4 regions of the Serratia sp. NCCP-200 genome follow, and region 3 is predicted to be linked to each of the others. Evidence: predicted binding sites of a transcription regulator. Region 3 holds the regulator's gene; each other region holds the start of a gene.
What was found. Region 3 encodes CRP, which controls carbon source genes, mostly activating them, when cyclic AMP is high. Its sites were predicted from a motif close to ATGTGANNNNNNTCACAT; they were not measured.
Positions count from the first base shown of each region.

Region 1 (7,949 bases), on a different contig from region 3:
GCACCGTCGGTCCAGTTGATGATATCTTCTGGCCGGGCTTCCACGCGAGAAGTTGGGTTGGACAGCGGCATCACGATCGGACGCGGGCAATGCTTGTGCATCTCACGGATCAGCTCTTCGGTAAACAGCCCCGGCTGGCCAGAGACGCCGATCAGCACGGTCGGCTTGGCGTTGCGCACCACTTCCAGCAGGGAGATCGCATCGCTCTCCACCTGCCATTGATCCAGATTGGCACTTTTCTGCACCAGCTTGCTCTGGAAATCGAGCAGGTTCGGCAGCTTATCCGTCAGCAGGCCAAAACGGTCAACCATAAACACGCGAGAGCGGGCTTCTTCTTCGCTCAACCCTTCAGATTTCATCTGGGCGATGATCTGTTCGGCAATCCCACAGCCTGCGGAACCTGCCCCCAGGAAGGCGACGGTTTGATCGCGCAGTTGGCTGCCAGCGGCACGGCTGGCGGCGATCAGGCTGCCCAGCGTCACTGCGGCGGTGCCTTGAATATCGTCGTTAAAGCAGCACAGCTCATCACGATAGCGATTAAGCAGCGGCGTGGCGTTATTTTGGGCAAAATCTTCAAACTGCAACAGCACGTTCGGCCAACGGCGTTTCACCGCCTGGATGAACTCTTCCACAAAGGCGTGATATTCGTCACCCGAAATACGTGGATGACGCCATCCCATATAGAGCGGATCGTTCAGGCGTTGCGGGTTGTTGGTGCCCACGTCCAGCACAACCGGCAAGGTATAGGCCGGGCTGATGCCGCCACAGGCGGTGTACAGAGAGAGCTTACCGATAGGAATACCCATGCCCCCGATGCCCTGGTCGCCCAGGCCAAGGATGCGTTCCCCGTCGGTGACCACAATCACCTTAACGTTCTGCTTGGTGGCGTTTTGCAGCATATCGTCGATGCGATCGCGGTTCGGGTAGGAGATAAACAGTCCACGTGCGCGGCGATAGATGTCAGAGAAATGCTCACAGGCTTCGCCCACGGTTGGCGTATAGATGATGGGCATCATCTCGCTCAGGTGCGAATCCAGCAGGCGATAGAACAGCGTTTCGTTGGTGTCCTGGATATTGCGCAGGTAGATGTGCTTGTCGTTATCGTTCTTGAAATCCTGATACTGACGGTAAGCGCGTTCCACCTGTTCTTCGATGGTTTCTATCGCTTCCGGCAGCAGGCCGTGCAGGTTGAAGTTACTGCGTTCTTCTTCGGAAAAGGCGCTGCCTTTGTTCAGCAACGGGAATTCCAACAGAATGGGGCCAGCGTAGGGGATGTAGAGAGGGCGTTTGCTTTCGTATTCCAGTTCCATCAGTTTCTACTCTTTGCCTAGGGTGAGCTTTATTTCTGCCGATCCTAAGATATCGGCAAAATATGTACAGCATTTGTTAGTAAATAATGAGGAATTGTCGCTTGTTGCTGGTTTTTTAGCCGGATTGCGGCGGAGCACGGTGGCTCCGCCTGAGGGATCAGAAGGTCACGCGTTGGACGTTTTCGCAGCCCAAGGCCGCCAGGGTGGCGCGGGTGGCATCCCACTGGGTCAGGATTGCGCCTTCCGATTCGGCCAATACGGCACGGCGTACTTTCTGGCAATCACCACCGGAGACATTCATCAGGATCAGTGCGGCCTGCAATGGCGGCAGGCTAGGGTTGAACGCGGCGTTTTCTGCATAGCGGCCAGCGTAAACCTTGCCGTCTTCGGCTTCCAGCGCTACGCCGCTATGGGCGGTGCTGTAAGGGGCATGGCTGCGGTTGGCGGCATCCAGGGCCGCTTTCGCCAGTTCATCATCCAGTGTCAGTTGGAAACCGTGATCGACCGGATCCATCAGCAACTCGCTGATTTGCAGATCTTTCGGGCCGAAGGAGTAAGGCAGGTAATCACCCAGCGTGGCGGTTGCCCGTGCAGGCAAGTGGATCTCCAACTCGGTGCCGCTGTTTAGCTCATTCATAAACTGGCGGCAGTGGCCGCAAGGCGAATAGTTGACGGTAACCGCGACCAGTTTGGCTTCGCCACGCAGCCAGGCATGCGTGACAGCGCACTGTTCCGCGTGCACGGTTTGTTGCATAGGCGCACCACGGAATTCCATGTTGCCACCAAAATACCAGTTGCCGCTGACGCCACGCGCCACCGCCCCAACGTGGAAATGCGAAATCGGCGTTAACGAGCAGGCCGCCGCCAATGGCAGCAGAGCAAAGGCCAGAGCATCGTCATCCAACCCGCACTGTTGCTTGATCGCCGCAATCTGCTCGGCCTTGAACATGGCTGCGAAATCAGGCGCATCTAAATAGGGCAGCAGGGCGGATTGCAAGGCCGTTGGCAATTCGCCGTAGGCAGTTTGAAAGCGCGAGTGCATAAGAAGTCTCTCTACAAGTTAACGGGTTAACATTCTAGGCAACCGGCCCACAATAAAGTGTGATTAATATCTATTTTTTAATGAAACAACTGCAATGAAACTTATAAATGCGAGACATCTCGCAGGTTTTTAGCCGTTAACCAAACAGCCGCAGCAGTATCGGGAACACGAACGGCGCGGTCAGCGAAGTGATAATCCCGCAGATAACCAGAGCCAGCGAACTGAATGCGCCCTGTTGGTAATCCATTTCTACGCAGCGTGCCGTACCCAACGCATGTGAGGCGGTCCCCATTGCCAAACCGCGCGATGAATTGGTGTTGATCCGCAACAGACTAAGCAGAGAATGGCCGAAAACCGCCCCCAGAATACCGACAAAAATCACGCACACCGCGCTGATGGCCGGGATGCCGCCAATCGACTCGGCTACCGCCATGGCTATTGGGGTCGTCACCGACTTTGGCAAGATCGAGGCGGCAATTTCAGGTTTGGCCCCCATCAGCAGGGCAATGGCACCGCCGCTGATCATCGCGGTCATGCTGCCAATAAAGCAGACGGTGATGATGGATTTCCAACGCGCGCGGATCTGATGGATCTGCTCGTATAGCGGAAAGGCAAGGGCGACCACCGCCGGTTGCAACAGATCGTTGAGGATTTTGCTGCCTTGAAAATAGCGTTCATAAGGAATGCCGGTCAGCAACAGCAGCGGGATAATCACCGCCATCGAGACCAATAATGGGTTCAGCAACGGCATGTTGAGCTTTTGCGCCAGCTTGCGTGCCGCGTAAAATACCACCAGGGTCAGCGGCAAGGACCACCAGATATTTTGCATCATTGTTCATCCTCCGCATTGTTTGCTTTACCGAGGATGGGACGCTCGCGATGGAAGTAATGTGAAGTATAGCCAACCACCACAAACACCAGCAGCGTACTGATCAGGCAAGACACGATCAGCGGAGCCAGATCGTCAACTATCTGGTCGTAATACTTCATGATGCCGACGCCGATTGGCACGAACAGCAGCACCATGTAGCGGATAAACAGATGGCAGCCAGGCTTGACCCATTTGGCTGGTAGAATTTGAGAGGAAAGCAGGGCAAACAGGATCAACATCCCGATAATGCTGCCGGGGATGGCGATCGGCAGCAGCGCCGCAATGGCGTTACCGGCGAACAGGCTGAGGTAGATCAGCACGATCGCCCTGACATATTTCCAACACAGGTTAAATAGGTTGCCCATAGTGCATTCTCGTTGATGTTGACGCATTCATCATACAATTAAACTGTGAGCTACGCCACAAAACGCATCATGAATTCTCGCTATGCCTATCATGCCATTTTGGCAAGATTGTGGCCCGCCTTAAGTGTAGCGGGCCAGGCTATTCAGCGCTGCTCAGGCTGGCAAGCGGCTTTTGCTGTTCCGCCAACCGATGGCCGAGGAAGAAGAACAGCAGGCTGAACAACGCGGCGGCGATCAACACCAGGAACATTACCGGCGGTGGCGCATAGCTCAGCAGGAAACCGCACATCACCGGGTTGATGGCTCCCCCCAGATTGCTTAGGCTCTGTACGCCGTAATAGCTGCCTTTCAGGTGCGGCGGGGCGATAAAGTCGATAAACATATATTCAACCGGAATGACGATGATTTCCCCCAGGGTGAAAATCGCCATGGCCAGCACCCATAGCCATATCGAAAGGCCTGCCAGCATAAAGCCGAGCAGCCCCAGGACGAAGAATAGCGTGCCCAGCATCAGCCAGCGCAGCATGTTGTCCTGGCGCATACCGCGGCTCAGCAGATACTGCAGGGCGATCACGATGCAGGCGTTGACGATCATCACCACGCCAATCACTTTGTAAGCAAATTCGGCATCGCTAACGAGGATCAGATACTGCGACAGATAGCCGGTAAATTGGCCAAACACCACCGCGCCTAACGTGCTGCCAAGAGTGAAATAAATCAGCCGCCGATCGCCGCGCAGCACATTCAACGTCTGGCGGAAGTTGAGAACCGACGGTGGAGTGTTGCCGGTGTCTTCTATCGGTGGCGATGGATAGCTTCGCAGGCGGAAGCTCAGGGTTATCACAGTCAGTAACGCCAACCCGCCGGACAGGTAGAACGGCAGCAGTGGGCTGTAACCGGCTACCATCACGCCCAATGATGAGCCGACGGCCCAGCCAACGTTCACCAGCGTATAGTTGATCGAGAAGGCCTTGATACGCTGGTTTACCGGCAACCAACTGGCAAAGCAGGCCTTGATGGCGATGCTGAGCACCGCATAGGCGGTATGTAAGATGGCCAGCACCAGGATAACGCCAGCGGGGTGCGAGACCCATGGGATAGCAAAAAAGCTCAGTGAAAATAGCAGGATGGCGAGCAGGATCAGTGGATTTTTATTAAAGCGATCGACCAGATAGCCGCCATAAAAGCTGCTGATGATGCCGATAGTCAGGCTGACGCCCAAGATAATCCCCACGCTTTTCGGCAGCAGGTGGAAATGCTCGGTCAGGTAAATGGTGATAAAGGGCAGCGTGACGCCACGGCCTATGGTCAGCACCAGCGAACTTGCCAGCAATATCTTAATCAGTGGGGGGAATCCCTTCATAACCAAACCTGTTGATGCATACAGTTATTACGTCAGTGCAACTACAGTAGCTTATTTTGAGGTGCTGAGAAGGGGCGAACGGAAAAATTGTTTAAAAAAAAGAGGCTACGTCTGTAGCCCCTCGGTAAAACAGCATTATTTGCCGGATTTGGCCTGCAGGGTGGCAAACCAGGGTTGGATGAAATCTTCACTGCTGCCCCAGCCTGGAATAATTTTACCTAGCGAGGCTACGTTGATTGGACCGGTCTGGCTGACCAGCAAGGCCTGTGGGATGGCCGCGGCTTTAAACTGATAGGTGGCAGGCGTTGGCTCACCCGCCAGCTTGTTGGCAATCAGTCGCAGGTTGACGGCTCCGATCAGCTTGGTATCTACCGCGACGCTGACCTTCCACGGGCTACCGGCTTCGCGCATCAATTGCAGATCCTGGTTGGAGATATCGATGCTGTAGAGCTTGATCTCGGTACGGCCATTTTCTTGCAGCGCCTTATAGGCTCCCTGGCTGAAGGCATCCCAGGTGCCCCAGATGGCATCAATTTTACCTTTCGGGTATTTGGCCAGCACCGCACCGACTTTATTGGCGGTATCGCCCTGGACGTCAGAGGAAACCGCCCCGATCGATTCCAACTCATGAATGCCTGGATTTTGCTTGAGCAATTGCTGGTAAGCGACCTGGCGGCGCTCCATCGGCGGGAAGCCTGCAACCCACAGCTTGATAATGTTGGCCTTACCGTCGAAGTCTTTGATCAACTGGCCGAAGGATTCATTGGCCAGCGAGGCATCATCCTGTTGGGAAACGGTGACGCCGGGGATCTCGCCGCTAACGTCGGTATCAAAGGCCGACACCGCGATACCTGCCGCAGCGATGCGCTTGACCAGATCGGTGGAATAGGGCGCGCGGCCCTGAGAAAGAATGATGCCGTCATATTTCTGGCTGATGGCCTGGTTAACGAAGTCCTGAAAACGCGCGTCATCGCCGTTGCTCAGGAAGGTATCGACCTTGAAACCGAGCTTGCGCCCCTCCTGGATTGCTCCGGCCAAAAACTGGGTGGTGTTGTCATCGGAACCCAGGTTACGGATCACCGCTACACGGATCTGCCCTTGATGCTGAGCAATAGCGTCAGGAACGGGGGCAAGCGTGGCTTCAGCGGCCAGCAGGGGCAGGCTGGTCAGCAGGCTGAGGGCGAGCAGTGAGGTCTTTATCGTTTTCATTATTGGCTCCGAAGCAGGTGAAGAGTACCCGGTAAAATTGGATGTTTAGATATCTTTCTGTCTAGACGTCTATTTGGTGCAATGCAGCATCATAACCAGATGCCTGGCAATTGGGAATCCGCAGGCTTATGAATTTTTCTCAGGTGATATAACGATTGGTTTGGATGGGGTGCGCAGTTTTGGCAGGAACCGGGAGATCGACGGTGCTGGTGGCGCTAATCTTGGCTGATGAAGAGTGCAATCACGCTGATTAAGGCGCGCCGTTTAAGATCTGATATGACAGAGGCAGAACAAGCTTTGTGGCTGCAGCTGCGCGATCGCCGCTTGGCGGGGTTTAAGTTCCGACGGCAATTTCCGGTTGGGCCTTTCTTTGCTGATTTCGCGTGTTGGCAGGCGAAGCTGATTGTTGAGCTGGATGGTGGTCAGCATTCGGGGCAGGTGGCTTATGATCGACAGCGCACCTATTTTCTAGAGCAGCAAGGTTTTACCGTGATTCGTTTTTGGAATGATGAGGTTTTACTTAATTGGGAGGGTGTGAGACAGGTGATTTTGTGGCATTTGCAGGATCGTGTTTCCCCTCATTCTAGCTTCTGAGATACCCCTCACCCCAACCCTCTCCCGTAGGGCGAGGGGGCTGCCCGGAGCATATAATTAGTCCGTGCTGCTTCGGTAGCTTAGGAAAGTAATGAGTAAGGCAGGGTATTACTCAGGAAAATCAACGAACTCGATCAGTCCCCTCTCCCTGTGGGAGAGGGTTAGGGTGAGGGGACTTTTCTCGATATTACAAAAGCTTACTTAACCTGCATACCAGGCTGTGCGCCGCTGTCCGGGCTGAGCAGGAAGATCTCCTTACCGCCAGGGCCAGCCGCCATCACCATCCCTTCGGAAACGCCAAAGCGCATTTTACGCGGCGCCAGGTTGGCCACCATAATCGTCAAACGCCCTTCAAGCAGTGAAGGATCTGGATAGGCAGAGCGAATACCGGAGAAGATCTGGCGTGATTCACCACCCAGATCCAACTGCAGCTTCAGCAGCTTGTCAGAACCTTCAACAAACTCGGCGCTCTTGATCAGCGCGATACGCATATCGACTTTGGCGAAATCATCAAAGCTGATGGTGTCCTGGATCGGATCGTCCGCCAGCGGTCCGCTGACAACCTTCTGGCTGGCGGCCAGATCTTCTTTTGATGCATTGACCATTTCATTCACTTTGTCGAGATCGATACGGTTGAACAACGCCTTGAAGGTGCTCACCTGATGGCCCAGCAGCGGCTGCTCAATGCCATCCCAGCTCAGTTCGCAGTTGAGGAACGCTTCGGCACGTTCGGTCAACGCAGGCAGAACCGGCTTCAGGTAGGTCATCAGCACGCGGAACAGGTTGATGCCCATCGAACAGATAGCTTGCAGATCGGCGTCTCGGCCTTCTTCTTTCGCCACTACCCAAGGAGCCTGCTCATCGACATAGCGGTTGGCCAGATCGGCCAGCGCCATGATTTCGCGGATCGCCCGGCTGGTTTCACGGCTGGCATAGGCCTGCGCAATGCTGGTGGCAGCATCCACAAAGGTCTGGTACAGCGCAGGGTCGGCCAGGTGGTCGGCTAACTGCCCGGCAAAACGCTTGTTGATAAAGCCAGCGTTACGGGAAGCCAGGTTGACCACTTTGTTCACGATATCGGCATTCACGCGCTGCACGAAGTCTTCCAGATTCAGGTCGATATCGTCGATGCGTGAAGAGAGCTTGGCGGCGTAGTAATAACGCAGGCAATCGGCATCCAGGTGCTTGAGGTAGG
Region 1 covers NZ_BAAKUJ010000002.1:748,860-756,808, forward strand. Annotated here, with positions in the region: gene AC6HVW_RS08825 (NAD-dependent malic enzyme) at 1-1,310, opposite strand, end outside; gene cdd (cytidine deaminase) at 1,468-2,352, opposite strand; gene AC6HVW_RS08835 (CidB/LrgB family autolysis modulator) at 2,489-3,184, opposite strand; gene AC6HVW_RS08840 (CidA/LrgA family protein) at 3,181-3,588, opposite strand; gene AC6HVW_RS08845 (MFS transporter) at 3,728-4,951, opposite strand; gene AC6HVW_RS08850 (sugar ABC transporter substrate-binding protein) at 5,087-6,160, opposite strand; gene AC6HVW_RS08855 (endonuclease domain-containing protein) at 6,389-6,754, shown strand; gene metG (methionine--tRNA ligase) at 6,952-7,949, opposite strand, start outside.
Region 1: AC6HVW_RS08840 (CidA/LrgA family protein) is a predicted target of CRP. The motif match lies at 3,632-3,649, and genes of this name have one in related genera.

Region 2 (7,949 bases), on a different contig from region 3:
GGTTACGTCAAACAGGGGCAGCCGGTGCAGGCCGCAGGGGCCCCGGCCTCGGGTCTGGTGCGCATTACCGAAGGCGAAGAACGTAAATTTATCGGCATTGGTGAGATTGCCGATGATGGTCGAGTCGCGCCGCGCCGCCTGGTTGTCGAATATTTCGACTGACCTGCCCGCCTTGCGATCGCCCTGCGCTAAGAGTAGAATGGCGCAGCTTATGCATTGGGTTGCTGAATTAGAGATCGGCGCCTGTATTTATTATCTATAATTTTGGAGTATGACAATGTCTCTAAGTGTTGAAGCTAAAGCTAAAATCGTAGCTGACTTCGGTCGTGGTACTAACGACAGCGGTTCTACCGAAGTTCAGGTTGCCCTGTTGACTGCGCAGATCAACCATCTGCAAGGCCACTTCTCAGAGCACAAAAAAGATCACCACAGCCGTCGTGGTCTGCTGCGTATGGTTTCTCAGCGTCGTAAGCTGCTGGACTACCTGAAGCGTAAAGATGTAGCACGTTACACCAGCCTGATCGAGCGTCTGGGTCTGCGTCGCTAATCGAGCAAGTTTCAGTAGAAAGGGGCCAAATTTGGCCCCTTTCTTCTAGGAAGCATAAGCAAATCAGGTTAATGTATTACTGAGGATCTTCCGTTACAGAGGTTCGCGCGGCTAATGAGAGGCTTTATCTCATGAGAGATAAGGATTGTCATTAGTCGCGAGGATGTAGTGAGAAGGTCAGTGAACCACAGGCGTGTCGAGTCGAAGAACGATTGCGCGCCCCCAATTAAGGATTAAATTTTGCTGACTCCGATTATTCGCAAATTCCAGTATGGCCAACACACCGTGACGCTTGAGACCGGTATGATGGCACGTCAAGCCACTGCCGCCGTGATGGTGAGCATGGATGACACCGCAGTATTCGTCACCGTAGTAGGCCAGAAGAAGGCCAAACCAGGCCAGAGCTTCTTCCCTCTGACCGTGAACTATCAGGAGCGTACCTACGCTGCTGGCCGTATCCCGGGTAGCTTCTTCCGTCGTGAAGGCCGTCCGAGCGAAGGCGAAACCCTGACTTCCCGTCTGATCGACCGTCCGATCCGCCCACTGTTCCCAGATAGCTTCCTGAACGAAGTGCAAGTGATCGCTACCGTGGTTTCCGTGAACCCACAGGTGAACCCAGACATCGTAGCGATGATCGGTGCCTCTGCTGCCCTGAGCCTGTCCGGTATTCCGTTCAATGGCCCAATCGGTGCTGCACGCGTGGGTTACATCAACGATCAGTACGTACTGAACCCAACTACCGATGAGCTGAAAGAAAGCCGTCTGGACCTGGTGGTTGCCGGTACCGCTGGTGCAGTACTGATGGTGGAATCCGAAGCTGACGTGCTGAGCGAAGATCAGATGCTGGGCGCAGTCGTGTTTGGCCATGACCAACAGCAAATCGTTATCGAAAACATTAACGCTCTGGTTGCCGAAGCTGGCAAGCCGAAGTGGGATTGGCAGGCACCTGCAGTTAACGAAGCGCTGCATGCGCGCGTAGCTGAGCTGGCTGAAAGCCGTCTGGGCGATGCTTACCACATCACCGAAAAACAAGAGCGTTACGCTCAGGTTGATGCGATTAAAGACAGCGTAGTGGAAACTCTGCTGGCGCAAGACGAAACTCTGGACGCGTCTGAAATTCAGGACATCCTCGGCACCGTTGAGAAAAACGTCGTACGTAGCCGTGTGCTGCGTGGCGAGCCGCGTATCGATGGCCGTGAGAAAGACATGATCCGTGGTCTGGACGTGCGCACTGGCGTTCTGCCACGTACCCACGGTTCCGCACTGTTCACCCGTGGTGAAACTCAGGCGCTGGTTACCGCCACTCTGGGTACCGCGCGTGACGCACAGAACATCGACGAGCTGATGGGCGAGAAAACCGACAGCTTCCTGTTCCACTACAACTTCCCTCCGTACTCTGTTGGTGAAACCGGCATGGTAGGTTCACCGAAGCGTCGTGAAATCGGCCATGGTCGTCTGGCAAAACGTGGCGTTTTAGCTATGATGCCTAAACCAGAAGATTTCCCGTACACCGTACGTGTGGTGTCTGAAATCACCGAATCCAACGGTTCTTCTTCAATGGCTTCCGTTTGTGGTGCTTCTCTGGCACTGATGGACGCAGGTGTGCCAATCAAGGCCGCCGTTGCGGGTATCGCAATGGGCCTGGTGAAAGAAGAAGAAAACTTTGTCGTACTGTCAGATATTCTGGGTGACGAAGATCACCTGGGCGACATGGACTTCAAAGTGGCCGGTAGTCGCGAGGGTATCACCGCGCTGCAGATGGACATTAAAATTGAAGGTATCACCCGCGAAATCATGCAGGTGGCTCTGAATCAGGCCAAAGGTGCTCGTCTGCACATTCTGGGCGTGATGGAACAGGCTATCAGCACGCCACGTGGCGATATCTCTGAGTTCGCACCGCGTATTCACACCATCAAGATCAATCCAGACAAGATCAAAGATGTGATCGGTAAAGGTGGCTCAGTCATCCGTGCGTTGACCGAAGAAACTGGCACCACCATCGAAATTGAAGATGACGGTACAGTGAAGATTGCTGCAACCGACGGCGACAAAGCGAAGTTCGCTATCCGCCGCATCGAAGAGATCACCGCTGAGATCGAAGTTGGCCGTGTGTATCAGGGTAAAGTGACCCGTATCGTTGATTTTGGTGCCTTCGTGGCCATCGGCGGCGGTAAAGAAGGCCTGGTGCACATCTCTCAAATCGCTGACAAGCGCGTTGAGAAAGTGACCGACTATCTGCAGATGGGTCAGGAAGTACCGGTTAAGGTAATGGAAGTTGATCGCCAGGGCCGCGTGCGCCTGAGCATCAAAGAAGCCACAGCGCCAGAATCCGCTGCGGCTCCTGCACCAGAAGCAGAATAACTGTATCAGCAGTTTTACAGCTCCCTGCCGTTAGGGTTGGGGGCTGTCCTTATCGCGTGGGTAGGATACTCGCGTATTAGCAAGCGGAGGACAGGACGTTCATCCAATGTTTGTCTTCGGGAGTGGGAAATGAAGCCTTTCTTGCGCTGGTGTTACGTTGCGACAGCACTATTGCTGGCAGGATGCAGCAACCATGATTGGCGTAAAGACGAAGTTCTGGCTATTCCGTTGCAGCCTACGCTGCAGCAGGAAGTCATCCTGGCGCGCATGGAACAAATACTTGCCAGCCGGGCATTAACGGACGATGAGCGAGCACAGCTTTTATATGAGCGCGGTGTGCTGTATGATAGCCTAGGTTTACGTGCTCTAGCGCGCAATGATTTTTCACAAGCGCTAGCGATACGTCCTGATATGCCAGAAGTTTTCAACTACCTGGGCATTTACTTAACGCAGGCAGGCAATTTTGATGCTGCCTATGAAGCGTTTGATTCTGTACTAGAGCTTGATCCAACTTACAATTACGCGCGTTTAAACCGGGGCATCGCACTGTATTATGGCGGCCGCTTCCCGTTGGCGCAGGATGATCTGCAGGCGTTTTATCAAGACGACCCAAACGATCCCTTCCGTTCGCTGTGGCTTTATCTGGTGGAGAGAGAAATCGATCCCAAGATGGCTACCGTATCGCTCCAGCAGCGTTATGACAAATCGGACAGAGGGCAATGGGGATGGAATATTGTCGAATTCTACCTGGGCAAAATCAGCGAAAAAACGCTGATGGAACGCCTCAAGGCAGATGCAACGGATAACACTTCGCTCGCTGAGCATCTCAGTGAAACTGACTTCTATTTAGGTAAGCACTACCTAAGTCTGGGGGACAAGGACACCGCTTCGGCGCTGTTCAAACTGACGGTGGCTAACAACGTTCATAACTTTGTTGAGCACCGCTATGCATTGTTGGAATTGGCGCTGTTGGGCCAAGAACAAGACGACCTATCGGAATCGGACCAGCAATAGCTGACGGACACTTATCAGCCTGATTTACATTGGTTTTTTGACCAAAGTAATCGCCTTAACGGGCGAGGGCTTTTTTGTCTGTTTTATAATCTAATTTGAGCCGGTTCACACTTTTCAATGAAAATGACTGAAAATTTTCTCGACGAGTTATGTAGACTGGCTGCCATTATTAATGAGGCACGTGTACATGACTACTGAGCTTGAAACCTCTTTTGCTGACCTGGGGCTGTCTGCTCCGATCATTGCTGCCCTGACCGATCTGGGCTACGAAAAACCATCACCGATCCAGGCTGAGTGTATTCCTCACCTGTTGAACGGTCGCGACGTGCTGGGCATGGCGCAGACCGGTAGTGGTAAAACTGCGGCGTTCTCGCTGCCCCTGCTGCACAACCTCGATGCAGCCCTGAAAGCACCACAAATCCTGGTACTGGCTCCAACCCGCGAACTGGCGGTTCAGGTAGCTGAAGCCATGACCGATTTCTCCAAGCACATGCATGGCGTTAACGTGGTGGCCCTGTACGGTGGCCAACGTTATGACGTGCAGCTGCGCGCTCTGCGTCAGGGCCCGCAAATCGTAGTAGGGACCCCAGGCCGTCTGCTGGATCACCTGAAACGTGGCACCCTGAACCTTTCTGGCCTGAAAGGCCTGGTTCTGGACGAAGCCGACGAAATGCTGCGCATGGGCTTTATCGAAGACGTAGAAACCATCATGGCGGAGATCCCGGCTGAACATCAGACCGCGCTGTTCTCTGCGACCATGCCGGAAGCGATCCGTCGTATTACCCGTCGCTTCATGAAAGATCCACAGGAAGTGCGCATTCAGTCCAGCATCACTACTCGTCCAGACATCAGCCAGAGCTACTGGACCGTGCAGGGCATGCGTAAAAACGAAGCGCTGGTGCGTTTCCTGGAAGCGGAAGATTTTGACGCGGCGATCATCTTTGTGCGTACCAAAAATGCGACCCTGGAAGTGGCCGAAGCGCTGGAGCGCAGCGGTTACAACAGCGCCGCACTGAACGGTGACATGAACCAGGCGCTGCGTGAGCAGACCCTGGAGCGTCTGAAAAGTGGCCGTCTGGATATTCTGATCGCCACCGACGTTGCCGCTCGTGGTCTGGACGTTGAGCGTATCAGCCTGGTAGTAAACTATGATATCCCTATGGATTCAGAGTCTTACGTTCACCGTATCGGCCGTACCGGTCGTGCTGGCCGTGCTGGCCGCGCGCTGCTGTTCGTAGAAAACCGCGAACGTCGCCTGCTGCGCAACATCGAACGCACCATGAAGCTGACCATCCCTGAAGTCGAGCTGCCAAACGCAGATCTGCTGGGTGAGCGCCGCCTGGCCAAGTTTGCCGCTAAAGTTCAGCAGCAGCTGGAAAGCAGCGATCTGGATATGTACCGTGCGCTGCTGGCTAAGCTGCAACCGGGTGAAGATCTGGATATGGAAACTCTGGCCGCTGCACTGCTGAAAATGGCACAGGGCGAGCGTCCTCTGATCCTGCCACCCGATCCAGTGTTCAAACCGCGTCAACGTCGTGAGTTCAACGACCGTGACGATCGCGGTGGCGAGCGTAGCAACGACCGTCGTCGTGATGCACGTCCAGACAGCCGTGATGGTGGCGCTGAGCGTCCACGTCGCGAACGCCGTGACGTGGGTGAAATGCAGCTGTACCGCATTGAAGTTGGCCGTGATGACGGCGTGGAAGTTCGTCATATCGTTGGCGCGATCGCTAACGAAGGTGACATCAGCAGCCGTTACATCGGTAACATCAAGCTGTTTGCTTCCCACTCCACCATCGAGCTGCCAAAAGGCATGCCGGGCGAGATCCTGAATCACTTCACTCGCACTCGCATTCTGAACAAGCCGATGAACATGCAACTGCTGGGCGATGCACAGCCGCATGAGCGTCGTGAGCGTCCTGCCAGTGGTAACGGCGGTGAGCGCCGTGGCGGTGCCCGTCCATTCAATGGCGAGCGTCGCGAAGGTGCACCAGCACCACGCCGTTCTTTCGGTGAGCGTCGTGAAGGCGGTAATGCTGCCGGTGGCGAACGCCGTGGCGGTAACTTCAACCGTGACAAGCCAGCACCACGCCGTGACGATGCAGCAGCTCCTGCCGCACCACGTCGTCGTTTCGGTGATGCATAACCGTTGATTTGACCGTATACGGTTAATCAGCTTAAGAAACCAGTCTTCGGACTGGTTTTTTTTGCCTGGCATCTCAGTCAATACCGCTAAAGGGCGTATCATTCGCAAGGTTTATCTTACGGATGCACAGGAGCTGCCGTGAACTGGCAACAATTCAAATCTCAATACCTGGTGCGCTTTTGGGCGCCTTTACCGGCGGTGATCGCAGCCGGGATCCTCTCGACCTACTATTTCGGCATGACCGGCACCTTCTGGGCGGTCACCGGTGAATTTACCCGCTGGGGCGGCCATATCTTGCAGTGGTTGGGTTTCCACCCCGAGCAGTGGGGCTACTTTAAGGTGATCGGCCTACAGGGCACACCACTCGATCGTATCGATGGGCGCATGATAATCGGTATGTTTGCGGGTTGTATCGCCGCCGCGCTGTGGGCCAACAACATCAAATTACGTATGCCACAGCACCGCATCCGCATTGCACAGGCGTTGCTTGGCGGCATCATCGCCGGTTTTGGTGCGCGTTTGGCGATGGGGTGTAACCTGGCGGCCTTCTTTACCGGTATTCCACAGTTCTCGCTGCATGCCTGGTTTTTTGCGCTGGCAACGGCGGCGGGTTCTTACTTCGGTGCCAAATTCACCTTGCTGCCGATGTTCCGTATTCCGGTCAAGCTGCAAAGAGTGAAAGCGGCCTCACCGTTGACGCAAAAACCTGAGCAGGCACGCCGCCGTTTCCGTTTGGGAATGGTGATTTTCTGCCTCACGGTGGCTTGGTCATTATGGACGTTATTTGATGCGCCGAAACTCGGCATTGCCATGCTGTTTGGTATCGGTTTTGGTCTGCTGATTGAACGGGCACAGATCTGCTTTACCTCAGCGTTCCGCGATCTGTGGATCACTGGCCGTACGCATATGGCCAAAGCGATTATTATCGGCATGGCGGTCAGCGCCATCGGCATCTTCAGCTATGTGCAATTGGGCGTCTCGCCGAAGATCATGTGGGCAGGGCCCAATGCGGTACTGGGCGGCCTGCTGTTTGGCTTCGGTATTGTGCTGGCGGGCGGCTGCGAAACCGGCTGGATGTATCGTGCGGTAGAAGGCCAGGTCCATTACTGGTGGGTGGGGTTGGGCAACATTATCGGCGCCACGCTGTTAGCCTACTACTGGGACGATCTGGCGCCAGCCCTGGCGACCAACTACGACAAGATTAACCTGCTGGATACCTTCGGGCCGATCGGTGGCCTGCTGGTGACCTATCTGCTGCTGGCCATAGCCTTTGCCGCGATGCTGTGGTGGGAGAAACGCTTTTTCCGCGCCAAGCCAGATGCGCAGGTGGTGAATTTAAGGAGTGAAGCATGAAACAGACCGAGATCGTGCCGGATTACCGGTTGGATATGGTGGGAGAGCCTTGTCCTTATCCGGCGGTGGCTACGTTAGAGGCTATGCCGCAGCTGAAACCGGGCGAAATACTGGAAGTGATCAGCGACTGTCCGCAGTCGATCAATAATATTCCACTCGATGCCCGTAACCACGGCTACAAGGTGCTGGATATTCAGCAGGATGGGCCAACCATTCGCTACCTGATCCAGCGCTGAGCCCCCTCACCCCAACCCACTCCCGAAGGGAGAGGGAGCTGATAGCCCCTGCTCGTTTGGCAGTAAAGAGATAATCCTAGCAAACTCGATCGTCTCCTCATTCAAGGTGAGTCAATACAATCTCGGCAAACCCGATCGCTTTCTCATCCAAGGTGAATCACACTAATTTCAAACATACTCGATCGGTTCCCTCTCCCTGTGGGAGAGGGTTAGGGTGAGGGGCGTCACCAACATGTAACCCCTATCCCTTCACTAAATCACCTTTCACCCCGGCAACAATCTCAAACGACCG
Region 2 covers NZ_BAAKUJ010000010.1:82,716-90,664, reverse strand. Annotated here, with positions in the region: gene truB (tRNA pseudouridine(55) synthase TruB) at 1-162, shown strand, start outside; gene rpsO (30S ribosomal protein S15) at 278-547, shown strand; gene pnp (polyribonucleotide nucleotidyltransferase) at 788-2,908, shown strand; gene nlpI (lipoprotein NlpI) at 3,038-3,922, shown strand; gene yrbN (protein YrbN) at 4,040-4,120, shown strand; gene AC6HVW_RS23775 (DEAD/DEAH family ATP-dependent RNA helicase) at 4,110-6,068, shown strand; gene yedE (selenium metabolism membrane protein YedE/FdhT) at 6,207-7,421, shown strand; gene yedF (sulfurtransferase-like selenium metabolism protein YedF) at 7,418-7,657, shown strand; gene AC6HVW_RS23760 (luciferase-like monooxygenase) at 7,899-7,949, opposite strand, start outside.
Region 2: yrbN (protein YrbN) is a predicted target of CRP. The motif match lies at 4,016-4,033, and genes of this name have one in related genera.

Region 3 (7,949 bases):
ATAGCTGGCACCGTGCGCCTGGCTGATCCCAGCGACGGTTTGCTCAACCAACAGCGGCACCCGATCACGGACTTCCTGATTATGAGTGCGTAGCGTTCCTGCCAACCGGGCGCTGTCTGGAATGACGTTATAGCTGTCACCTGCCTGGAAGGTTGCCACCGTCAACACCGGGGCATTTAACGGATCAAGCTTACGTGCCACGATCTGCTGCAAAGCGCTAACGATCTCCGCACCAATCGGCACCGGATCGATACACAGATGCGGCATCGAGCCATGCCCACCCTTACCCTGCAACACAATGTCGAAGTTATCGCTGGAGCCACTGAACACACCCTGCTTCATCCCCACCTCACCGGTCGGGAAGTTGGGCATGACATGCAGGCCGAAGATCATCTTCACGCCATCCAGAACCCCCAGATCTACCAGTTGTTGGGCTCCGCCCGGTGGCACTTCTTCGGCATGCTGGAAGATAAAACGCACCGAGCCTTGCAGCTGCGCCTGCAACTGGCACAGCACGCTGGCCGCGCCCAGCAACATCGCGCTGTGAGCATCATGGCCGCAGGCATGCATCACCCCTGGCCGGGTCGAGCAGAAAGGCTCGTCGCTTTCCTCCTGGATCGGCAAGGCATCAATATCGGCGCGCAATGCATAGCATGGCCCCGGCGCTGCGCCCTGCAATTCGGCAACCACGCTATTCGGCGTAGGACGGGTGATCTTCAACGGACCAAGGCTAGCCAGTTGTCCGGCTATGTAATCTGCCGTCTGCGCCTCTTGAAAAGACAACTCAGGATTCGCATGCATATGACGCCGCCACTGCAATACCTGTTGTTCCACGCCGTCAATCAGTTGTTCAATATTCATGTTCAGACTCCTTAATTCAGTGCCGGTTGGCGTGCTTTGCCCGCCAATGGCAGGATCACCAGCCCGGAAACCACCATAGCCAGTGCCAAAAAGATAAACGTCGTCATGTAGTTGTGGCTGATGGTGATCAGATACCCCATGGCAATAGGGGCCACAAAGCCACCCAAGGTGCCGCCGGTGTTAATCAGCCCCATCGCTGCCCCCATCACTTCCGTAGGCAAGCGCTTCATAGGCAAGGTAAACACCGTGACGAACGAGGCCATCAGGAAGATATAACCCAGGAACAAGAACAGGCTGGCCGTCAGAGCCGATTCGCTGGTAAACACCAGCCAGATGCACAAGGCGCTGAGCAGGGAACTGAAGAAGATCACCCACGGCTCATGCCCTTGCAGGTAGCGCCCGACCAGCCAGCCGGTGCCGAGTGAGGAGATCCAGATCCCCAGACCGCCGGCGGCCACCACCATGCTGGAGACGTCAAGCGGCATTCCGCGCTGCTGTACCAGGAATTTCGGCAGCCAGGCCATCAGGCCGTACGACGGGATGTTGATACAGAAAATCGCCACAAACAGCAGCAGCACGATTGGGTTTTTCAGTAGAGCCTTATAGTTGGCTGCCGCTGCCCCAGCTTTGGCGGGCGCCACCTGTGGCGGATTGGGCACCAGCCACAAGATGCAGGCGGCAATCACGAATGCCAACAGGCCAAGCGCAGAGAACGACCCACGCCAGCCGATGTGATCCAGGCAATAGACCGCGACCAGCGGCCCGACGGTCATCGCCAACCCGGCGGAAGACAGCAGAATGGACTGCGCGAAGGTGCGCTGTTCCAGTGGGAAATTCGCCACCACTGCCTTGGCGCAGGAACACGGGTAGCCGGAGTGGCCAATACCCGACAGGAAGCGGAACGTCACCAGCAGGCCCAGGCCGAACCCCAGAATGCCGAAGCACAGGGCAAATCCCCCCAGCAGCAGTAACGAACTGCACAGCACTTTCTTAAAGCCAAAGCGGTCATTGAGCCAGCCCGCCGGTATCTGGAACAGGGAATACGCCAGGAAAAACATCCCGGTAATGTAGCCCAGCTGTTCCGGCTGTAGATTGAACTCGCGTTCGATAGGTAACAGCGCAAAACCCATCACGGTTTTATCGATGTACACCACGACATAGCCCACAAACAGCAAAAAAATCATTAGCGAACGATTTTTCATCGCCGATATTCCTTTAAGTTATCACCCAGGCTGCCCACCAGCGTGACGGGCGTAGTTTAATAATGTGATCCAGGTCACTTTATAGTTTTAATAACAGTCACTTACAACAGCGTGCTGAAATTATCGCCTTTTGCCGAGCGGCATAAGATACAATTTTGTAAGGGGTGATGCTTTTTATTGATAGGGTGGGGAATGCGCTATTTACCGAAGTTACAACAGTTGAAAGTCTTCCAGCAGGTGATCCGCAGCGGCAGTATTCGTGGGGCGGCACGCGCGCTTGAGCAATCTCAACCGGCGGTGAGCCGCACCATCCGTGAACTGGAACAGATCCTGGAAACCCAGTTGATCAATCGCAGCAGTCAGGGAATGACGCTGACCGAAACCGGCCGCGCCTTCGCCCTGCGAATGCAGTTGATCCTGGAGGAATTGCAGCGCGCCGCCGACGAGATCCAGCAGTTGAATCAGCATTCGCAAGGTAACGTCGCCATTGGCTGCTCTTCGCTACTCGCCCTGACGGTATTACCGGAGCTGGTCGAAGCCTTCAAACAGCCGTTTCCACAGGCCAATCTCCTAATCCGCGAAGCGCAGCTTTCTACGCTACTGCCAGCATTGCGCGAAGGCCGCCTGGATTTTGCCGTGGGTACCGTCAGCCCGGAACTTCCGCTGGAGGATCTGGTGCGTGAACCGCTGTTCAACGCCTCTTTTTGCATTATCGCACGCCAGGGGCACCCACTGGCGCAGGCCACCTCGTTGGACGAACTGCGTGAGGCCAAGTGGTTATTACCGGAAACCGATATGGGTTATTACCAGCAGTTGCGTGCGGTATTAGGCACCTTCTATCAGCAATTGAGCCGTTCGCCCATTCGTTCGGACTCTGTGACCTGTGGCTTGAATATGGTGCTGGAGGCGGATTATCTGACTATCGTGGCGCGGGCGATGAGTGCACCGTTCTATTTGCAGCGTCGGCTGGTGGCATTGCCTATCGACACGTTGCCACAAGCGCAATATTGCGTGCTGTATTCACAGAAATCGCCGCTAACCGTGACGGCACGGCGATTTCTTGATTTATTGCGTGCCCACTGCCTGCGCTACCCTTGGTAGGATCAGGCCACTTCGCGGATTTCGAAGCTGTGGCTAATGCTGGCGGCTTTACCCAGCATCAAGGAGACGGAGCAGTATTTCTCGGCGGAAAGATCCACCGCGCGCTCGACAATCTTATCGGTCAGCCCTTTGCCGGTGACGATAAAATGCAGGTTGATATGGGTAAACAGACGCGGTGCTTCTTCACGACGCTCGGAGGTCAGTTTTACCTCACAGTCACGCACATCGTTACGCCCTTTTTGCAGGATCGACACCACATCGATGGCGCTACAGCCGCCGACGGACATCAACACCATTTCCATCGGGCTTGGCGCTTTATCGCCAGCATTGCCATCCATCAAAACCTGGTGACCAGACGCAGACTCACCCAGGAATGTCAGCCCTTCTACCCACTTAACTCTTGCCTGCATGTTACACACTCCGGTTAATTTCTTAAAAACAGGGTACGCTTTCGCATACATTCTGGCAACGTAACCTGACGCTAATCATGCTGAAGCGAGACAACACAAGACACCCGCCTCACTCTGTGCTACAAACAGAGCCGCAATAACTCTTTCCAGGTCACCGATTTCAGGGATATGTCCAAGGAAAGGCCCCTATATTGGTTTGTTAACAGAATGTAGCTTGCAGCTCTCCCTGCAAGTTAATATGCTAGAGCACAAGCGTATTTCTATAACACGCCTCAAAACCTGTTGATAGCCACAATTAAAACACCGGGCTATAAGCACGTTTTACAGGGAACTCTGACCCCTGTGATACAAGGCAGCGATAACAACAGAGGATAACAGCGAATGGTTCTCGGCAAACCGCAAACAGACCCGACTCTCGAATGGTTCCTGTCTCATTGCCATATCCACAAATATCCATCGAAGAGTACGCTTATTCACCAAGGTGAAAAGGCCGAAACGCTTTACTACATCGTCAAAGGCTCCGTCGCGGTGCTGATTAAAGATGAAGAAGGCAAAGAGATGATCCTGTCCTACCTTAACCAGGGGGATTTCATCGGCGAGCTAGGATTATTTGAAGAAGGCCAGGAGCGTAGCGCCTGGGTACGGGCCAAAACCGCCTGTGAAGTGGCTGAAATTTCCTACAAGAAATTCCGCCAACTGATCCAGGTTAACCCGGATATCCTGATGCGCCTGTCCGCACAGATGGCTAACCGCCTGCAAGTCACCTCAGAGAAAGTGGGTAACCTCGCCTTCCTTGACGTAACCGGCCGCATTGCACAGACCTTGCTGAACCTGGCAAAACAGCCTGATGCCATGACTCACCCAGACGGCATGCAGATCAAAATCACCCGCCAGGAAATTGGCCAAATCGTCGGTTGCTCACGTGAAACCGTCGGTCGTATTTTGAAAATGCTCGAAGATCAAAACCTGATCTCCGCGCACGGCAAAACCATTGTCGTGTACGGTACGCGTTAATCCCCAGAGAAACGGTGCAGCAATGCGCCGTTTCTTTACCTGCTGAATAGCCAACCATGTGGCGCCGCCTGATCTACCACCCGGAAGTCAACTACGCACTGCGGCAAACGCTGGTGTTGTGCCTGCCGGTGGCGTTTGGTTTACTGATTGGCAACCTGCAACTCGGCATGCTGTTCTCGTTGGTGCCCGCCTGCTGCAACATTGCCGGGCTGGATACGCCACACAAACGCTTTTTCAAACGCCTGGTCGTAGGCGGCTCCCTGTTCGCACTCAGCAGCCTTCTGCTGCAACAAGCCCTGCTGTGGGATCTGCCGTTACCCTTGCTGATGCTGGCAATGGCGCTGTTGCTCGGCGTCAGCGGTGAGATCAGCCCGCTGCACGCACGCCTGCTACCAGCCGCATTGGTCGCCGCCATCTTTTCCCTCAGCATGGTAGGCACCGTGCCAATCTGGCATGCCCCTTTGCTGTATATCGTCGGCACCGCCTGGTACGGGCTGTTTACCTGGGCCTGGTTCAAGCTGTGGAAAGAGCAGCCGATGCGCGAATCCCTAAGCCAGCTGTATATGCAGTTGGCCGACTATTTTGAAGCCAAATACTCATTACTGACGCAGCACACCGATCCTGAAACTGCCCTGCCGCCGCTGTTGCAACGCCAGCAGAAAGTGATGGACCTGATCAGTCTGCTATACCAACAGCTTAATTTCCTGCCCCATGCCAATAACCTAGAGCAAAAGCGCCTGCGGCGTACGTTTCAGGTGGCGCTCGATTTGCAAGAGCACATCACCGTCAGCCTGCATCTGCCGGAAGAAGTGCAAAAGCTGGTGGAGCAAAGCCAGGCCGAAGCGATTATCCGCCGCAACGCCCAAGTGATCGCCACGCGCCTGCGGGTGATGGCCGACGATATTCTCTATCATCGGCACTCTGCGCGTTTCAGCATGAAGAATGAGCTGGCAGCGCTGGAAAAAGTGGCCTCACAGCACGCCGATAACCCGGTTGGCCAGTTCTGCTATTACCACTTCAGCCGCATCGCGCGCCTGCTACGCACTCAGCACCCACTGTACCGCCGCAATCTGATGGCCAATCAGTCACGCCTGCCTTTCTGGCCTGCGGTGGTGAGCTATCTGTCGTTTAAATCCAACGCCCTGCGCAACGCCGCCAGGCTGGGGGTCATTCTGGCGGCCGGCAGCAGCCTGGGCATGCTGTTCAACCTGCCAAAACCCTATTGGATCTTGCTGACCATCATGCTGGTCAGCCAAAACGGCTATAACGCCACGCGGGTGAGGATCCAGCACCGTGCCCTCGGCACGTTGGCCGGGCTGGTGATTGCCGCTGGGCTGTTGCAACTACAGATGCCCGAAAGCGTGACGCTGAGTATCATGTTGGCCATCACCCTGGCGGCCTATCTGATCCTGCGAAAAAACTATGGGCTGGCGGTGATGGGCTTCACCGTGACCGCCGTCTACACCTTGCAGCTCCTGGCGCTGAACGGTACCCATTTCCTGGTCCCCCGCCTGATCGATACCCTTATCGGCTGCGTACTGGTGTTTGGCGGCACGATCTGGCTATGGCCGCAGTGGCAGAGTGGCCTGCTGCGGAAAAACGCCCATCAGGCTCTGGAGCACGATCAGACGGCACTGCGACTCTTGCTGGAAGAACAGGAACCCGACCCCAGCGAACTGGCCTACACGCGCATGCAGGTCAATCAGGCACATAACGCCCTGTTTACCTCGCTCAATCAGGCGATGCAGGAACCGGGGTTCGAATCGAATTATCTGGCTGATATGCGGCTGTGGATCACCCATAACCAGTTTATTGTTGAACACCTGAATGCGATGACCATTCTGGCGCGCGAGCACTATATGCTGACGCCAAAGCTGGCGCAGGAGTATCTGCAAACCTGTGAGATCGCCTTGCAGAGTTGTCAGCAGCGGTTGGAATATGACGGCCCGAGTACCAGCAACAGCATCATGCAGCCGCCAGATCTGCACCCGGACATGCCGGTTACCGAGATGGAACGCCATCTGCGGCGGATCCTTTCTCACCTGACCGTGATGCATACCATTTCGTCATTGGCATGGCGCCAGCGCCCACATCATGGGATCTGGCTGAAGCGCAAACTGCGGGAAAGCTGAGGTTAGCGGGACCGCAGCCCCGCAGACTTGATCAGCCGTTAATCACATCCTGTACGGCCAATTCGAACAGCGCCATGCCTTCGTCGATATCTTTCAGCTCAACCACCAACGAAGGGGCAAAACGGATCACATTTGGCCCGGCATTGAGGATCATCAAACCACGTGCAGCAGCGGCAGTGAGGAAATCACGCGCTTTACCGTGATAGCCCGCCTTCAGTTCCGCGCCAATCAACAGCCCCATGCCACGAATATCGCTGAACACATCGTATTTCTTACCGATCTCCTGCAAAGCCTGAACAAACAGCCCACGACGCTGCTCAATCCCGCTTAGCACCTCTGGCGTATTGATCACGTCCAACGCTGCCTCTGCCACTGCACAGGCCAGTGGGTTGCCGCCGTAGGTGGTGCCGTGGTTGCCAACCTGCATCACCGAGGCGATCTCTTGGGTGGTCAGCATCGCGCTCACCGGGAAACCGCCGCCCAGCGCTTTAGCGGTGGTGAGGATGTCTGGCGTAATGCCGTAATGCATATAGGTAAACAGCTTGCCGCTACGGCCCATACCGCTTTGCACTTCATCAAACACCAGCAGCGCCTGATGTTGGTCGCAAAGTTCACGTACGCCCTTGAGGAAGACAGGATCGGCTGCGGTAATTCCCCCTTCACCCTGAATAGGCTCCATCACTACCGCACAGGTGTGATCGTCCATCACCGCTTTCACCGCGGCCAGATCGTTGAAAGGTACATGCACGATATCGGCCGGTTTCGGCCCAAAGCCGTCGGAATATTTTGGCTGCCCGCCCACGGAAACGGTGAACAGCGTACGGCCATGGAAAGCGTTATTAAACGCGATAATCTTGGTTTTATACGGGCTATGACGGGTGATGGCGTAATGACGAGCGAGCTTGAACGCCGCTTCGTTAGCCTCCGCACCTGAGTTGGCGAAAAACACCCGGTCGGCGAAGGTGGCAGCGATCAATTTACTGGCCAGGCGCAGTGCGGGCTCATTGGTGAACACGTTGCTGGTATGCCACAGGGTTTCGCCCTGCTGCTTTAGAGCCTCAACCAGTGCCGGATGGCAGTGCCCCAACGCAGTCACCGCGATGCCACCAGAGAAGTCGATATACTCTTTCCCCTGCTGATCCCATACGCGGCTCCCCTTGCCCTTCACCGGCACAAACTGGGCGGGTGCATAAACAGGCAGGATAACCTGATCAAAGGTGCTGCGGGTA
Region 3 covers NZ_BAAKUJ010000007.1:171,899-179,847, reverse strand. Annotated here, with positions in the region: gene AC6HVW_RS21045 (amidohydrolase) at 1-867, opposite strand, end outside; gene AC6HVW_RS21040 (MFS transporter) at 873-2,063, opposite strand; gene AC6HVW_RS21035 (LysR substrate-binding domain-containing protein) at 2,256-3,164, shown strand; gene AC6HVW_RS21030 (OsmC family protein) at 3,167-3,574, opposite strand; gene crp (cAMP-activated global transcriptional regulator CRP) at 3,956-4,588, shown strand; gene AC6HVW_RS21020 (YccS/YhfK family putative transporter) at 4,645-6,720, shown strand; gene argD (bifunctional acetylornithine/succinyldiaminopimelate transaminase) at 6,752-7,949, opposite strand, start outside.

Region 4 (7,949 bases), on a different contig from region 3:
CTGCAGGATGCGTTTGAACTTTCCTCAATGGGTATCCGTGTTGATGCGGCGGCGCTGCAACATCAGCTGACGTTAACCGACGATCTGGATCGCCTGAAGCTGGAATGGCACCAGTCCCTGCTGCGTGGTGAAATGCCTCAGACGATTGGTGGCGGTATTGGCCAATCACGCCTGGTGATGCTGCTGCTGCAACTGTCGCATATTGGGCAGGTACAGTGTGGCGTGTGGGGACCTGAAGTACGCGAGAGCGTTGCTGGGCTGCTGTAACAGCTAGCGACTCCAACGCCGCAGTAAACGGCTTTTTAACCCGGTATCAAAGCGCCAGATATGATCGAAGATGCGCATGATGCCGGGTTTGCCATAGGCTGACATAGCCACCGCATGAAAGCGTTGTTGGTGGCTGTGCTGCTGTGACTTTACCTTCTTGATCACTTCTTCCGGCAACCGCTGGGCAATAAAATCGGAAATAATCACCGCATCGGCGTCAAACCAGTCGCTTTCCGCCATTTTGCCGACGGTGGCGTTCAGGCAGGCGGCCAAATCCGTCCCGCCACGAAAATGCTGGCCCAGGAACCGCACCGCCTGTTCGATACCGCTGGCGGCCGTCAGTTCATAGTGCACAATCTGGCTGGCAAACAGCATGATGTAGCAGCGGCGATTATCTGCCAGTGCGATGCGCAGCAGTGCCAGGCAAAAGGCCTTGGCGCATTGTTCATTAAAGCCGCCCATTGAGCCGGAAGTATCTACGCAGACAATAAATGGCCCGCGTGGCTGCCGGTCCTGCTGCTGATGAGTGACCTGGCGCATCATGATCTGTTCCTGCCAGGCATCTCCTTGCAGGCGATAGGTCAGCAAGCGTTTTTCCAGCAGCCGCCGGTAAAACTCAAACTCCAACTCTTCAATGCCCAGCGCCGCCAGTTCGGGTGGCATTAGCCGCAGGATGTCGTCACTTTGGTGTATACCGCTGACCTCTTCCGGCTGAATGGCGGGTACCTGCACCATTACCCGGTACGGTTCAGGTTGCGCATCTTGTTGCTGCACAGCTTTGGCTTCATAGCTGCGGCCCAGTTGCTGTGCCAGCTTTTGTAGCTCTGGCTGCTGTTGCAGGAAGTCTCTGTACTCCACCAGCCGTTGGTAGTCACCGCGTTGTAACTGGCCTTTGCTCATATCCCACAATCTGCCTGCGGCCGTGTCGTTCTCTGCCAGCACAGGTTCCAGTGCGCCGCTCAGTGCCAGCCGTTCTTGCAGCTCGGCCATCAGTTGTTCACGCTCCTGCTCCAGTAACTTATGGTGCAGCATCGTGGCCTGCAGCGTCAGGCTAATGCGCCAGCGTTGCAGAAACAGGGTCTGGAAGCTTCCATCGAGCGGATGAGCGGGGAGGCCCGCGGCGTCCACCATGCTCCGTGCCTGGGCGTAAAACGGCGATGCGTATTGGTGTAGCAGATCGAGCGTATCGTCAAGGTTTTGCGAGAACTGGCCGTGGCTTTCCAACTGGCATTGCTGATAACGGTAAAACTCTTGCGCCAGCACCGGAGGCACCACGGCTTGCTGAATGCGATCCTTCAGTTGCAGCTTCCATTGAGGCAGATCGCGGTTGATCGCCCGGCGTATCGCCGGGAATTTATTGAAAAACACCGCCAACTGCGGCGTGGCCAACAGGCCAATGATCAGCTCTTCGATCAGCTCGCCTTCGGAGATCGACAACAGCATATCGAGCGTTTCGAGGCTCAGCATGGTTACTGGCCGCGCATTTGCTGGGACAGCTGTTTGATCTGCTCGGCCACCTGCAACAAGCTGGCTTCAATTTTCGCCAACCCGGCGGCAGGGGTGAACAGGCAAGGCTGATGCTGGCTGAATAACCGCCGCTGCTCTGCCTGGCGCTGGCTTAGCGTTTCTATTTCGTCCAGGAATTCTGGCGGGGTTCCTCCGGTCGGTTTACCCGGCAGGGCCAGCAGGGAGGGCTGGCGGCTGACGTCCAGCACGGTCAGATGCAGTTGCTCATCGACTTCCAGATCGATCTGCTGGGCAAAACCAATGCCGTTAAGCTTGGCGCGTACCTCGCCCCCTTTTTGCAGCCAGTTTTCCAGCATACTGCTTTCGATACTCAGGTGGTTAACCTGGATGTCGTGCAGTTGTAACGGCTTTTGCAGCAGCAGCGTCAAAGTGGTGCCAGTGAGCGGATGCTCCAGCACGTATTGTGGCTTGCGGCTGAACATGCCGCCTTTTTTCACCAGTTGGATGGCCTGACGATGGCTCTGCTGCTGTTGATGCTGCATCCAGCGGGTGTGGATCTGCTGTAGCTGGATCAACAAGGTTTGCTGCTGATAGGCCTGTTCGGTCAGCAACTGATCGATTTGTTGCTGTAACAACTTTAATGATGTCTGATCGTGCCACAGGCAATCCTTCAACAGCATTAAATCCAACGGCACAATGGTGTCGCGGCCGCTGAAAAAGGCGCAGGCTTGCAGTAAGCGCAGGGATTTCTTCCAACGCCGGTCGGAAACATAAGGCGCCTGTTCCAAGGCGTCTAACCGTTGGCGCAGCAGAAAGATCAGTTCAAAGCAGTTTTCCGGCAGTTTGACCTTATCGATCAGCGGTTGCCATTGGTGAAACTCTTCATCGCTGATGCTCAGTGCCTCGGGCACCGGGTTGTCGTTTTCATTCTGGCGGGCCACCAACAGCGAGCGGAAATTCTGCTTATCCTGCACCTTATCGAGCCACAGCCGGATCAACATACGGTCATACAACGCTTCAAGGCTGCTATCGGCCTCGGGTAATTCATTGGAGGCAGTGACCAGCAGGCGTAGTGGGATGGGCTCTTCACTATTACCATTACGGAAGCGGCGCTCGTTGATCGCGGTCAGCAGGGTATTGAGGATAGCCGGGCCAGCCTTCCAGATTTCATCAAGAAAGACGATCTCCGCTTCGGGTAGATATCCCGCAGTCAGGCGCTGATAGCGGCCTTCATCTTTCAGAGCCTGGATCGACAGCGGGCCAAACACCTCTTCCGGTGTGGAAAAGCGCGTCATCAGGTATTCAAAGGAGCGAGCGCTGCGAAAGGCAAATTTCAGCCGGCGGGCGATCAGGCTCTTGGCGATCCCCGGCGGGCCCAGCAGGAACACGCTTTCGCCGCACAAGGCTGCCAGTAAGCAAAGCCTGATAGCCTCTTGCCGTTCATAAAGGCCGCTCTCCAGCGCACTGCTGAGGCGGGAGATCCGTTCTGCCAGAAGTGTTGATGACGCCATAAAATAGTTCGCGTTGTCCGGAGGTTAGAGCCTGCCACCCAGGCCGACAGCCAATCTTGCTAGAGAATCCGATGATAAACCATCATTATTTTTAGCCCTATAGCTGGTTGATTAGTAAAATTTTTCTATGCTCAACAAGGGGGGTGATTCACATTTTGTTTATTTTTGGGACCCGATATAAGAGTAGGCAAGTAGTATAAATGATGCATACTGTGCGCCTTTTACCGGGTGTGACGGATCTTAGAGCCCATATCTTAAGCCTGATGCGGATGCGTCGGTTGACGGATGATCTAGCAAAAGAAGCAAACTATGAGCACAGAACATAAACAGTCTTTATCGGCGGTTACCCTGGCGGCTATTGGGGTCGTTTACGGTGATATCGGCACCAGCCCGCTCTATACCTTGCGAGAATGTTTTTCAGGTCATTACGGTTTTGATGTCCGTCCCGACGTGGTGTTTGGTTTTCTTTCCTTAATCTTCTGGATGTTGATCGTCATCGTTTCCTTGAAGTATCTCACCTACGTCATGCGTGCGGATAACGCCGGTGAAGGCGGGATACTGACGTTGATGTCTTTGGCTGGGCGCCATACCTCGGCGCGGACCACGTCTTTTCTGGTGATCCTGGGCCTGATTGGTGGCAGCTTCTTCTATGGTGAGGTGGTGATCACCCCGGCGATCTCGGTGATGTCGGCGATCGAAGGGCTGGAGATTGCCGCCCCGTCGCTGGATCCCTATATCGTCCCGCTCTCCATTCTGGTACTGACCTTACTGTTCGCAATCCAAAAACATGGCACCGGTAGCGTGGGCAAACTGTTTGCCCCAGTGATGCTGCTGTGGTTTATCGTGTTGGCGGTCCTGGGCGCGCGCAGCATTATCGCCAACCCGGAAGTGTTGCAGGCGCTGAACCCTAAATGGGCCTTCAACTTCTTTGTTGAATATAAGAAGGTGTCGTTCTTCGCGCTCGGTGCGGTGGTACTGTCGATTACCGGTGTGGAAGCGCTGTATGCCGATATGGGCCACTTTGGCAAATTCCCGATCCGCCTGGCCTGGTTCACCGTGGTGCTGCCTTCGCTGGTGCTTAACTACTTCGGCCAAGGCGCATTGCTGCTGAAAAACCCGGAAGCGATCAAGAACCCGTTCTTCCTGTTGGCCCCGGATTGGGCGCTGATCCCACTGCTGATATTGGCTACGCTGGCTACGGTTATTGCCTCGCAGGCGGTCATTTCCGGCGTTTTCTCGTTGACCCGCCAGGCCGTTCGTCTGGGCTATCTGTCACCGATGCGCATCATTCATACCTCGGAAATGGAGTCCGGCCAGATCTATATCCCGGTGATCAACTGGACCCTGTATATCGCCGTGGTGTTGGTGATTGTGGGCTTCGAACACTCCAGTAACCTGGCCGCGGCCTATGGTATTGCGGTGACCGGCACCATGGTATTGACCAGCATCCTGATCACCTCCGTCGCCATCAAGAATTGGCATTGGAATCGCTTCCTGGTGGGAGGCATTCTGGCGATGCTGCTGATTATCGATGTGCCGATGTTCTCGGCTAATGCCCTGAAACTGTTCTCTGGCGGTTGGTTGCCACTGATGTTGGCCCTGGTGATGTTCCTGATCATGATCACCTGGAAGAGCGAACGTTTCCGCCTGTTGCGCCGGATGCATGAGCACGGCAACTCCCTTGAAGCGCTGATTGCCTCACTGGAAAAATCACCGCCGGTTCGCGTGCCGGGTACCGCAGTGTTTATGTCGCGGGCGATTAACGTGATCCCGTTTGCCCTGTTGCATAACCTCAAGCACAACAAAGTGCTGCATGAGCGGGTAGTGCTTCTGACCTTGCGTACCGAAGATGCTCCTTATGTGCATAACGTCCGGCGTGTGACGATTGAGCAATTGTCACCGACCTTCTGGCGAGTGGTAGCCAGCTACGGCTGGCGTGAAACGCCGAACGTTGAGGAAGTCTTCCACCGCTGTGGGTTGGAAGGGCTGCCATGCCGGATGATGGAGACGTCGTTCTTTATGTCCCATGAATCGCTGATTCTCACCAAACGGCCGTGGTATCTGTTCCTGCGCGGCAAGCTGTTTATCGCCCTGAGCCGCAACGCATTGCGGGCGGCCGACCAGTTTGAGATCCCGCCCAACCGGGTCATCGAACTGGGAACCCAGGTCGAAATCTAAAAGAGAGGGCTCAGCATTTGCTGGGCCCTTCTTTTAAGCTACGCTTTATCAAACGTGAGCGAAACGTTTCGATGGCGATCACATTTCCGCTATGACAGGGTTGTCTTCCTCTGCTGATTTTCTACACTGACTCAATAGCGAAACGTTTCGCTGCTGGAGTTTACTCATGAAAAAAGGCGTACTACTGAATTCTGACGTTTCTGCGGTGGTCTCTCGTCTCGGCCACACCGATCAGATCGCGATTTGCGATGCAGGCTTGCCGATCCCGGCCGTGACGCCGCGTATCGATCTGGCGCTGACCCAAGGGGTGCCGACATTCTTACAGGTTGTAGGCGTGGTGACGCAGGAAATGCAGGTAGAGAGCGCCATCCTGGCGGAAGAGATCGTCAAGCATAACCCGTCGCTCCACGAGGCATTACTGGCTCAACTGACTCAGCTTGGCCAACACCAGGGCAATACCATCAGCATCAGCTATATCAGCCACAGCGCGTTTAAAGCGCAAACCGAACATAGCCGGGCCGTGATCCGCAGCGGAGAATGTTCGCCCTACGCGAACGTGATCCTGTGCTCCGGCGTAACTTTCTGAGGCGCCTATGCAACCTTTACTGCAACTGAAAGGGATCGATAAGGCCTTTCCCGGCGTGAAGGCGCTTTCTGGGGCCGCCCTGAGCGTTTATCCCGGCAGGGTGATGGCGCTGGTGGGGGAAAACGGTGCCGGAAAGTCCACCATGATGAAAGTGCTGACCGGTATCTACAACAAAGATGCGGGCAGCCAATATTTCCTTGGCAAAGAAGTGGCCTTCAACGGACCGAAGGATTCGCAGGAAGCGGGTATCGGCATCATTCATCAGGAACTGAACCTGATCCCGCAGCTGACCATTGCCGAGAACATCTTTCTTGGCCGCGAGTTCGTTAACCGCTTTGGCCGCATCGACTGGAAACGCATGTATGCCGAAGCGGACAAACTGCTGGCGCGTTTGAACCTGCGCTACAGCAGCCACCGGCTGGTGGGGGAATTGTCGATTGGCGATCAGCAAATGGTGGAAATCGCCAAGGTGCTGAGCTTTGAATCCAAAGTGATCATCATGGATGAGCCGACCGATGCCCTGACCGATACCGAAACCGCCTCGCTGTTTAAAGTGATCAACGAGCTGAAAGCCGAAGGCCGCGGCATTGTTTATATCTCCCACCGCCTGAAAGAGATCTTCGAAATCTGCGACGATGTGACCGTATTCCGTGACGGGCAATTTATTGCCGAGCGGCCGGTTGCCGAATTGAATGAAGATTCGCTGATTGAAATGATGGTGGGTCGCAAGCTGGAAGAGCAGTATCCACGTCTGAATCTGCCGCGCGGTGAAAAACGCCTGCAGGTGAGCCACGTTTCCGGCCCTGGCGTGCATGACGTCAGCTTTACTTTATACCGCGGTGAGATTTTGGGTGTGGCTGGCCTGATGGGGGCTGGGCGTACCGAACTGATGAAGATCCTGTACGGAGCGGCGCCACGTAAAAGCGGCACCGTGAATCTGGACGGCCATGAGGTGGTGACTCGTACTCCTCAGGACGGCCTGGCCAACGGCATTGTCTATATCTCCGAAGACCGTAAGCGCGATGGCCTGGTGTTGGGGATGTCGGTGAAGGAAAACATGTCGCTGACCGCGCTGCGCTACTTCAGCCGCGCCGGTGGTGGCCTGAAACATGCCGACGAGCAGATCGCCGTCAGCGATTTTATCCGCCTGTTCAATATCAAAACGCCGTCGATGGAGCAGCCGATTGGTTTGCTTTCCGGCGGCAATCAGCAAAAAGTGGCGATTGCCCGTGGCTTGATGACCCGGCCAAAGGTACTGATCCTCGACGAACCGACACGCGGCGTCGACGTCGGGGCCAAAAAAGAGATCTACCAGTTAATCAACCAGTTCAAGCAGGAAGGGCTGAGCATCATATTGGTGTCTTCGGAAATGCCGGAGGTGCTGGGCATGAGCGACCGCATTCTGGTGATGCATGAAGGTCACCTCAGCGGCGAATTCCCGATTGAACAGGCCACCCAGGAAGTGCTGATGGCAGCAGCCGTTGGCAAGCAATACGGCGTAAAGCAGGAGTAATCAGATATGAGTTCACAAAGTGTTGCAGCTAAGCGCTGGTTCAGTAAAGAGTGGCTGTTGGAGCAGAAATCGCTGATTGCCCTACTGGTGCTGATTGCCGTGGTGTCTTCGATGAGCCCGAATTTCTTCACCGTTAATAACCTGTTCAATATCCTGCAGCAAACCTCGGTGAACGCCATTATGGCGGTCGGCATGACCTTGGTGATCCTGACTTCCGGCATCGATCTGTCGGTCGGATCGCTGTTGGCGCTGACCGGGGCGGTAGCCGCTTCGATTGTCGGATTTGAAGTCAATGCGGTGGTGGCTGTTGCAGCTGCGCTGGCATTGGGGGCTGCGGTAGGGGCCTGCACCGGCATAATCGTGGCCAAAGGCAAGGTTCAGGCATTTATCGCCACCCTGGTGATGATGCTGTTACTGCGCGGCGTAA
Region 4 covers NZ_BAAKUJ010000011.1:19,127-27,075, reverse strand. Annotated here, with positions in the region: gene asnA (aspartate--ammonia ligase) at 1-267, shown strand, start outside; gene viaA (ATPase RavA stimulator ViaA) at 271-1,734, opposite strand; gene ravA (ATPase RavA) at 1,737-3,245, opposite strand; gene kup (low affinity potassium transporter Kup) at 3,555-5,423, shown strand; gene rbsD (D-ribose pyranase) at 5,590-6,009, shown strand; gene rbsA (ribose ABC transporter ATP-binding protein RbsA) at 6,017-7,522, shown strand; gene rbsC (ribose ABC transporter permease) at 7,529-7,949, shown strand, end outside.
Region 4: rbsD (D-ribose pyranase) is a predicted target of CRP. The motif match lies at 5,490-5,507, and genes of this name have one in related genera.